DNA from 3 places in the Nocardioides sambongensis genome. Region 3 is predicted to be linked to each of the others. Evidence: predicted binding sites of a transcription regulator. Region 3 holds the regulator's gene; each other region holds the start of a gene.

Region 1 (3,268 bases), 2.2 Mb from region 3:
CGCGCCTGCGAGGAGCTGGTCCGGGTCTGCCTGCTGCTGCGCAGCGACCACCAGTACGAGTTCGCCAATGACCTGATCCAGGTGTGCGTCCACGATGCGCTGCCGCCTGCCCTGGCGGTCGCCTACCACCGACGGGCCGCCGACCTGACCGCACAACAGCCGGAGGTGATGGCCGAACACGCCCACGCCGCCGGGGACGATTCGCGGGCGGCCCTCGGGTGGCTGCTCGCCGGGGAGTCCACCCTGCGCCGCGCCGCCGTGGACGACGCGCTCGAACTGCTCGACCGAGCGCTCGGCGTCCCCGCCCCGGCCTCCACCCGGGCGCGTGCCCACCTCGCGCGCAGCACGGCCCACGACGCCCAAGCGCTGTATGAACGGGTCTTGGCCGACGTCGACGCCGCACTCGACCTCGCCCGCGCCGACGGCGACCGGCGCCTGGAGATGGCCGCGCTGCGAGCGCGCGGAGGTGATGCCGCCGTCGCGCTGCGCCTACCCCCCGACGAGCTGACCGCGCCGCTGGAGGCCGGGCTGGCGATCGCGGCCGAGATCGGCGACCGGCGTGCCGAAGCCGACTTCACCGGCAGGATGGTGATCCTCGAAGCCGGCCGGTTGCACCTGGCGACCGCGCTCGCCCAGGCGGAGCGAGGTCTCGCGCGGGCGCGCGCGGCACGGTCCCGGGACGGCGTGATCCGTGCCCTGGACGGCCTCAAGACGGTGCTCTTCCATCTCGGAGACGCCGATCGGTTGCGGACCGTGGTGACCGAGCTGGAGTCGCTGGTCCGGACCAGCGGCGACCAGTGGCTGCTGCAGTGGGTCGTCTTCGAGTCCGCCTTCGTCGCCGCCGCGGAGGACCGCTGGGAGGACGCGCACGCGACGGTCGCGGAGGCGGCGCAGATCAACCGGCGCAGCGGCTACGGCGCCTACGCCGGCTACCTGCGCGCGTACGACGCCTGGTTCGCGCGCCTCGCCGGCGACCCGGACGCGGCCCGGCGCGTCGGTCGCGAAGCGCTGGCCGCGACCTCGCCCGCGCTGCACCCGTGGTGGCACGCCACGGCGGCCGGGCTGCTGGCGGCGACCCTGCTCGAGACCGGCGACCGGGAGGAGGCCGAGTCCATCGCCCGCAGCGGGCTGGCGGGGGCCGACCCGCGGATGCCGGCGGCCGGTGGCCTGGTCTGCCGCGCCGTGGTCGCCGCCGCGACCGGATCGACCGACGAGCTCGTAGCGGCGCGGGCCGGGTTGGACGCGGTGCAGTGCCCGGCGGGCGGCGCCTGGGTGATCGGGGCGGACGCCTACCTGCTCGCCCGGCACCGGCTGGACGACCTGAGCTCGGCGGTGGCCGGGTCGTGGGCGTCGATCCGGGCGCGGGCCGACCGGCTCTGAGCCGGACCGCGGGGCGGTTCGAAATGACGGCTACGGCTGCTGGTGCTGCCGCACCACGGCGAGCTCGGCGACCCCATCGCGACAAGCGGGCGGGCTGTCGGCGTGGCCCCGAGTGAAGCGGGCTCCCTCGAGCATCACGAGCACCACGGCCAGCCAGTCAGGACCCGGTCGACTGTGGAAAACAGGCTCTGACCTGCAAGAACGGTTACACAAACCTCTCGGCAGGGGTCGAACTGGTGTTCGAGTTCGCGTAGAATCAGGGCATCTGCTGCACCTGTCTCGGAAGGTTCTCCCGATGTCGCTGACCGGCACCCGCACCCCGCTGGGCGAGGCGGTCGCGGCGTGCCGAGACGCGTTGGCTGAGGTCGCGGAGCGTCAGCCCGGGTTCCTCACCATGCCCGAACGCGAGGCGCTGCTGAGCGGGTTGGTCGCGTTGGAGGCGCAGGTCGTGGAGCTGCGGATGCGGGTCCTGGCCGCGTCGGCCGATGTCGCCTCGACGCATGGGGCGCGGGATGTCGCGGGGTGGGTGGCGTTGCGGACCGGCACCGACCCCGGCCGGTTGCGTGCGGAGTCGAAGGTCGCCACCTCGATCGACGAGTCTTGGCCGCGGGTGGGGGCGGCGATGGCCCGCGGTGCACTGTCCCTGGAACAGGCGCGGGTGATCACCACCGGACTGGACGCCCTGCCGGCCCGGATCGACACCAAGGCGCGGCGGCGGGCTGAGGCCGATCTGGTGGCGTACGGCACCGGGGAACGTGAGGGCGTGCCCGAGGGTGGGTTCGGTCCGAGGGAGCTGCGCCGCCTCGCGGACCGGATCCTCGACGTCGTCGCCCCCGAGATCGCCGAAGAGGAAGACGCCAAACGCCTCGCCGCATTGGAGGCCGCCGCGCACGCCAAGACCAGCCTGCGGATCCGGTCCCTGGGCGACGGGCTGACCCGGATCACCGCCCTGGTCCCCGACCCGGTCGCGGCACGACTTGCGACCTACTTGGATGCGTTCACCTCACCCCGCCAACAAGACCCAGGCGCCGAGCGGCTGCCGCAGCACCACGCCCGCGGCCTCGCGTTCGGGGCGCTGTTGGAGCACCTCGACCCGGCGAAGCTGCCCGACCACGGTGGGGACGCCACCACCGTGGTCGTCACCATCGACCACACCCAGCTCACTCGCGACCTCGGCACGGCCGGGCTGCTCGACCCCAGCCATGACACCGACGGGGAGCAGCGGATCAGCGCCCACGCAGCCCGCCGGCTGGCCTGCACCGCCAAGATCCTCCCCGCCGTCCTCGGCGGCAAGTCCGAAGTCCTCGACCTCGGCAGATCCCGCCGGCTGTTCACCACAGCCCAACGCACCGCGCTACGGCTGCGGGACAAGACGTGTCGCGGCGAGGGTTGCACCATCCCAGCCCGCTGGTGCGAGGCCCATCATCTGGACCCCTGGTCGAAAGGCGGGAAGACCGACCTCGCCGACGGGGTGTTGCTCTGCTCCTTCCACCACCACCGCGAACACGACCCCACCTACACCACCACCCGACTCCCCAACGGCGACCACCGCTACCACCGACGAACCTGAGAGACAGGGTCGAACCCCCCAGCGAGATCGGCTCGCTCCCCGACTCGAGCCACCACCACGAGCCAACACCACTACGGCCCGGCTCACCGGGCTGCACCCGGATCCCCTCAGAGCAGCTCGGTGACCAGCCGCGCCGCGCGGTCGGCGCCGCCACTCGGCACCGGCAGGTAGTCGGTCGGCGTCCTCAGCGCAGTGGCCAGCTCGTCCGCGATCAGGCCGGGGTCAGCCGTTTGATAGTCCAGGGCGCGGCCCGCCCGGTGCCGCTCCAGCCGGTGCCGCACGTGCACCTGCTGCTCGAAGTGGTGCGCGAGCGGGAAG
Region 2 (3,268 bases), 890 kb from region 3:
ACCTCGAGCGCGCAGGCGTCGACATAGCCCGTGGGATCCTCGATCGCGGCGAGGACGACCCGGTCCCAGGCCTCCTTCCCGTCGGGGGTGTGCGCGCCGGCGGCGAGGACGGCGACCTCGTCGGTCCAGGCGAGATGGGCGATCTGGGTGGCGATCGTCCAGCCTGCGGCCGGAGTGTCGGTGGACCAGGTCGCGGCGTCGCGCTCGGCGACGACGGCGCGCAGCCGGTCGCCCTCGGCGGTGAGATCGGCGAGCACGCCTTCGAGGACGCTCATCGGGACTCCTTGGAGGTGCGGGGGCGGGTCGGTGCTGGTGCTGGTGCTGGTGCTGGTGAGAGTGACGGTGCGGGGGCTGGGAGCAGCGCCGCGTCCAGGGTGTCGCCCCACTGGGCGAGGATCCGGCGACGGCGGCGGGTGTCGTCGCCCAGCGTGTTGGCCAGGCCGAGTCCGCGGACCAGGTCGAGGGTGGCCTGGACCAGCTCGCGGGCGCCCGGGCGCGACTCGTCGACCCCGAGCAGCTCCACGGTGAGCCGGTGCGTCTCCCGGCCGACGCGCTGCTCCAGCGGGGCGACCGCCTCGAGCAGCGCGGGGTCGGTGCGGGCCGCCACCCACAGCTCGAGGGCGGCGGTGAAGACCGGGGAGGCGAAGTGGTCGCCGAGCATCTCCAGCACGGCGACCGTGCGGTGCTCGCCGGCCGGCAGTTCGGCGGCGGCGCGCTCGAGGTCGCTGCCACGGATCTCGGTGAGGTGCTCGACCGCCGCCACGACCAGGGCGTTCTTGGTCGGGAAGTGGTGCAGCTGGGCGCCGCGGCTGACCCCTGCCCGCTCGGACACCAGGGTGGTGCTGGTGCCGCTGAAGCCCTTCTCGACGAGCAGCTCCACGGTGGCCTCGAGCAGCCGCTCCCGCATCGCCCGGGAACGCTCCCCTTGGGGGACACGGGTGCTGACGGCCATGGCGTCATGGTGGCCCTCCATAAACAAACAGTCAAGCCTGTCTGTAAATCTCAGGGCGCAGGCGAGGGTACGGCGTGGCGGGCGAGGCGCGCACCCCTGCGCACCGCCTCGCGAGCCTCACGAGCCACCACAAGTCACGGCCCGGCCCAGTCTCGATTCACAGCCTGACCTGCACGAACAGTGTCTCCACAGGAGTGCGCGGGGCCGCACAAGGGCCTAGAACATACGTTCGAACAGCGATAGAATCGGGGTACCGCGCGGCCACTCGGAGGCCGTGCGAAACCACCTCTCGGAACCACCTCTCGGAACCACCTCTCGGAAGGTTCTCCCGATGTCGCTGACCGGCACCCGCACCCCGCTGGGCGAGGCAGTCGCGGCGTGCCGAGACGCGCTGGGTGAGGTCGCGGAGCGTCAGCCCGGGTTCCTCGCGATGCCCGAACGGGAAGAACTGTTGAGGGGGTTGGTGGCGCTCGAGGCGCAGGTCGTCGAGCTGCGGATGCGGGTCCTGGTCGCGTCGGCTGATGTCGCCTCGACCCATGGGGCGCGGGATGTCGCGGGCTGGGTGGCGTTGCGGACCGGCGCCGATCCCGGCCGGTTGCGGTCGGAGTCGAAGGTCGCCACCTCGATCGACCGGTCTTGGCCGCGGGTGGGGGCAGCGATGGCCCGCGGTGCGCTGTCGTTGGAGCAGGCCCGGGTGATCACCACCGGCCTGGACGCCCTGCCGGCCCGGATCGACGCGGACGCGCGGCGGCGGGCCGAGACCGATCTGGTGGCGTACGGCACCGGCGACAGGCCCGGGATGCCCGAGGGTGGGTTCGGTCCGAAAGAGCTACGCCGCCTCGCGGACCGGATCCTCGACGTGGTCGCTCCCGAGATCGCCGAGGAGGAAGACGCCAAACGCCTCGCCGCATTGGAGGCCGCGGCCACTGCGAAGACCAGCCTGCGGATCCGGTCGCTGGGGGACGGGCTGACCCGGATCACCGCCCTCGTGGCCGACCCGGTCGCTGGCCGGTTGGCGACCTACTTGGATGCGTTCACCTCACCGCGCCACCAAGACCCTGGGTCGGAGCGTCTGCCGCAGCACCACGCCCGCGGCCTCGCGTTCGGGACACTCCTGGAGCACCTCGACCCGACCCAGTTGCCCGACCACGGTGGGGACGCGACCAGCGTGGTCGTCACCATCGACCACACCCAGCTCACCCGCGACCTCGGCACGGCCGGGCTGCTCGACCCCAGCCACGACACCGACGGGGAGCAGCGGATCAGCGCCGCCCATGCCCGACGGCTGGCCTGCACCGCCAAGATCCTTCCCGCCGTCCTCGGCGGCAAGTCCGAGATCCTCGACCTCGGCAGATCCCGCCGGCTGTTCACCACAGCCCAACGCACCGCACTACGACTCCGGGACAAGACCTGCCGCGCCGAAGGCTGCACCATCCCCGCACGGTGGTGCGAAGCCCATCATCTCAACCCCTGGTCGAAAGGCGGCCGCACCGACCTCGCCGACGGCCTACTCCTCTGCTCCTTCCACCACCACCGCGAACACGACCCCACCTACACCACCACCCGACTCCCCAACGGCGACCGCAGATACCACCGACGGAGATAGGCGGCCTCACCCACCGGACGCGGCCCACGCCTCCAGCAGTTCTCGCTCGCGTCCCCGATCGATCCCGGTGACCACGGCGTCCGGATCACGGCGCAGCCAGGCCGCGGTGTCGACGAAGGTGTCGGCGAGCGGGCGCAGCCGCAGGCCGGCGGCCAGTGCCGGGCCGGGTCGCGGTCGCGCATCCCGTCGTACTGGGGCCGGGGCAGCCAGAGCGGGATCGAGCCGGCTCCGGACCACGGCATCACCCCGGCGTCCTCCAGGAACGCTTGGTCGACCCAGACGAACCGGGCCGACGGCGCCCCGGCCGCGAGCAGGTCGGCCATCGCGACCCGCTCGCCGACTGCGTCGAACACGCCCTCGTGGCGCTCCTCGGCGAGCCGCACGATCCAGGCCGCGAGGTCGCGGACGTCGATCACCTGCATCCCGTCGCCGGGGGCGCCGGGGGCCAGCACCTCCCCGGAGCCGACGTCGTCCAGTCGCTGCGCCCAGTAGGAGAAGCGGCCGCTCGGGTCGCCGGGGCCGACGATGAGCCCGGGTCGGACCACCGCGCTGGAGGCCGCACCGGCACGGACCAGCTCCTCGCAGGCGACCTTCATCGGTCCGTAGGCCTCAGGCTCCACGGTCAGGTCCACGTCCGCACCGTTCGGCTCCCGCAGCACCCCGACGCCGGGTCCGCCCGGCGAGGTGTCGTCGGCGTAGACGTTGATCGT
Region 3 (3,268 bases):
GTCGCGGTCGCTTCGAGGATCCAGGAGTCCTCGTCCACGTCGTAGGCGTACTGCACGGCGTGGAAGTACTCGTGGGCCGCCGTCACCTGCATGTTCCCCAGCGGCGTGTGCGCGGGGAACTCGCTGGCGGCGTAGTCGTTGTCGAGGACGCAGTAGGCCCAGCTCGCGACGTGCGCGGTGCCGTCCTGGTCGTCCTCGAGGACAGCCGGGTCGTCGGTGGTGCAGTAGCCGTAGAGGCCCTGCTGGCCGATCTCGCCGAGGTAGATGTCGGGCAGGTCGTTGCCGCCGAGCCCGTCGTCGGAGACCACGCTGCGATAGCCCGCGTCGGCGTAGGTGCCCACCACGTGGCTCATCTCGGCGAGCACGACCTCGACGTAGTCGGGGATGCCGTCGCCGGCGGTGCCGTCCCACGCGCCGCCCGGGCCGTCGTCCTCGGTGGGGACCGCGTTGTAGCTGTCGCCCTTCTCGCCGGCGCCGAGGGCCGATCCCTTGTTCACCCAGTGCACGCAGACCACGTCGGAGCAGGTGCTCTTCGGGGTCGCGGCCTCGCGGTAGCAGGTGACGTCGCCATAGGTGCCGTGCAGCGAGCACTTGCCGGTGCTGCCGTCGCCGGCAGGTCGGGCCAGCAGCCGCTCCGCCTCCGCCCGCTCCTCGCCGGTCAGCGAGCTGGCGCGCACCGCCAGGTCGCGCAGCGCCAGGGTCAGGTCGGACTCGGTCACCGTGCTGGTCGCGCCGTCGGCGGTGGTGGTGCCGGGATCGGCCAACGTCTCGGGCGTGGCAGTGCCGTCCTCGAGCAGGTCCTCCACCGTTGCCAGCGCGTCCTCGGCCAGGGCGGTCGGCTCACCCGGTGCCGCAGGATCGGCCGGGTCCGTCGGCGAGCTGCTCAGCCCGGGGTTGTCCATCGGGGTCGGTGCAGCCACGCCTGCAGGCATGCCGATCAGGACGAGGGCGGCGGTGGTGGCGAAGGCGGCACCGATGGACGCCGTACGACGAGAGCGCAACGTGGGACTGCTTTCGCTGGGGGAGCAGACGGAGGAGGGACCGCCTGAGCCTACGCAGCCGGTCCCTCCAACTCCATCTGACGCGACACCCGGGGCCACCCGGACGGGCGACCGGGGTGTCGCGTCAGACCCGACGCAGCACCGCGGTGACCTTGCCGAGGATGGTGGCGTGGGTGCCGTCGATCGGGTCGAACGACGCGTTGTGCGGCAGCAGCCAGACCTTCCCCTCCTTGCGCTGGAACGTCTTGACCGTCGCCTCGCCGTCGATCATCGCGGCCACGATCTCGCCGTTCTCCGCGGTGTTCTGCTGGCGGATCACCACGTAGTCGCCGTTGCAGATGGCAGCGTCGATCATCGACTCGCCACTGACCTCGAGCAGGAAGAGTTGACCGTCGCCGACGAGCTGGCGCGGGAGCGGGAAGACGTCTTCGACGCGCTCCTCGGCGAGGATCGGTCCGCCGGCGGCGATCCGCCCGACGACCGGGACGTTGGTGGCCTGCGGGTTGGCATCGCCGACGCCGGTCTCGTCGACGCTGCTCTCCTCGGCCCCGGAGATGGAACGGCGTGCCGCCATCACCTCGGGCAGGAACACCTCGATCGCGCGGGGGCGGTTCGGGTCGCGCTTGAGGAAGCCCTTCTCCTCCAGCATCCGCAGCTGGTGGGCCACGCTCGAGGTGCTGGTGAGGCCCACCGCCGCGCCGATCTCGCGCATGCTGGGCGGATAGCCGCGGACCTCGATGGAGTCCTTGATGGTGGCCAGGATCCGCTGCTGACGCGGGGTGAGGCCGGTGGCGTCCGGCGGGCCGTCGGGGAACTCGCGCACGGCTGCCTTGCCGGGAGTCTTCTTGCCCGTCATCGGATCCTCCTGGGAGTGCTGGGTGCCGTGCTGGCGCAGCGTCGGGACAGCCGTGGGGCGGAGCGAGCTGCGGGCCGGCTCGTGTGTCGACGGTAGCGCCCATCCGCGACTCGGATCAAACACCTGTTCGAAGCGGGCGTGTCGGCGCCGCGGTCGCTCGTCGCCGCCCCGAGCGGTCGCCGGTCGCCGCCGTAGGGTTCGAACATCGATTCGAACAACCTCTTGACCTCGTTCGAACAGATGATCTAACGTCGTACAGGTGTTCGATTCGAACTGATGGTCGAGAGGCCCGCCGGACTTCCCGTCGGACGCAGTCCGCGGGATCTGTCGGGGGCCTTCGCCAGAGTCTCGATCGCACGCCAACCGACCCGAGGTTCCGCTCGCGGAGCCACTTCCCCCGGAGGTCACCATGAGCACGATCACCCTTTCCCCCGTTTCCCGTACGACGCCGGCCCGCGACGTCCGCCGTGCGACGAGCTCACGCCGACCGGGTGTCCGGCTCACCCGCCGCGGGCGTGCCGTGGTCTTCGCGCTCGGGCTGATGGTCGCCTTCGGCCTCGGCATCTGGCTGGCCTCCGGCTCGATCGCCACCTCCGAGCAGGGAGAGGCGCCGGTCGAGGTGGTCACCGTCGGGCACGGCGACACGCTGTGGGAGATCGCGAGCGACGCCGCGGCGAGCACCGGCGACGGCGACGTCCGCTCGGTGATGGACCGCATCCAGGAGCTCAACGCCCTGGACTCGAGCGTGGTCTACGCCGGTCAGGACCTGCGCGTCCCGACCGAGTGACGGTTGACGGCTGAGGCGCCACGGGCCCTCGCCACCAAGACTCGTGTCCATCGCTTCGACCCCGGTGGACGCAGGGGCCCTGCCAAGGCCCACAGGGGAAGACGAGGGGCGGGATCGCCGAGATCCCGCCCTCGCGCTGTTCGCTGGGTCCGAGGTCGCACCCTCGGTGATCGCCGCGGCGTTCAGCGCGACGCGCGCCGCCCGCCCTTGGGTGTCGAGGGGTCGCGCTTCGGTCGTGGCTCCGGTGCGTGAGTCAGTCCGAGCGCGCGGGAGAGGCGCACGATGAGCATGAAGGAGAGGAACAGGCACGCCACGGCGCCGATGGCGGCCAGCACGAGGAATCCCCAGGCGGCGGCGTCGCCGTCCTGGCGGGCGGTGGCGCCGAAGTCGATCGCGGCGTACACCAGGTAGCCCCACGCGACCAGGCTGAGCGTGATGCCCCCGGCGAGCAGGAGATAGGTGGGGCGGAACCTCCGCTGCTGTCGATCGCCGGCGCGCTTCCCACTCACGGGTTCATTCTCCCTGATCGGTGGGTGCGCGTCTGCCGCAACCCGCCAGCCGGGGCGACCGGATCGGCTCGCGACACGCCTCCGCCGGCCCGCGCCGGAACGTCCGGCGCCGCGG

What was found. Region 3 encodes LexA, which represses DNA repair genes until DNA is damaged. Its sites were predicted from a motif close to TCGAACANNTGTTCGA; they were not measured.
Region 1: FIV43_RS02445 (HNH endonuclease signature motif containing protein) is a predicted target of LexA. The motif match lies at 1,609-1,624, and genes of this name have one in related genera.
Region 2: FIV43_RS17005 (HNH endonuclease signature motif containing protein) is a predicted target of LexA. The motif match lies at 1,170-1,185, and genes of this name have one in related genera.

Annotation. Positions count from the first base shown of each region.
Region 1 covers NZ_CP041091.1:535,519-538,786, reverse strand. The annotation lists gene FIV43_RS02450 (ATP-binding protein) at 1-1,380, shown strand, start outside; gene FIV43_RS02445 (HNH endonuclease signature motif containing protein) at 1,676-2,950, shown strand; gene FIV43_RS02440 (alpha/beta hydrolase) at 3,058-3,268, opposite strand, start outside.
Region 2 covers NZ_CP041091.1:3,626,288-3,629,555, reverse strand. The annotation lists gene FIV43_RS17015 (TIGR03084 family metal-binding protein) at 1-275, opposite strand, end outside; gene FIV43_RS17010 (TetR/AcrR family transcriptional regulator) at 272-952, opposite strand; gene FIV43_RS17005 (HNH endonuclease signature motif containing protein) at 1,284-2,558, shown strand; gene FIV43_RS17000 (NAD-dependent epimerase/dehydratase family protein) at 2,504-3,268, opposite strand, start outside.
Region 3 covers NZ_CP041091.1:2,737,916-2,741,183, reverse strand. The annotation lists gene FIV43_RS12960 (MXAN_6640 family putative metalloprotease) at 1-920, opposite strand, end outside; gene lexA (transcriptional repressor LexA) at 1,126-1,857, opposite strand; gene FIV43_RS12950 (LysM peptidoglycan-binding domain-containing protein) at 2,267-2,644, shown strand; gene FIV43_RS12945 (hypothetical protein) at 2,827-3,153, opposite strand.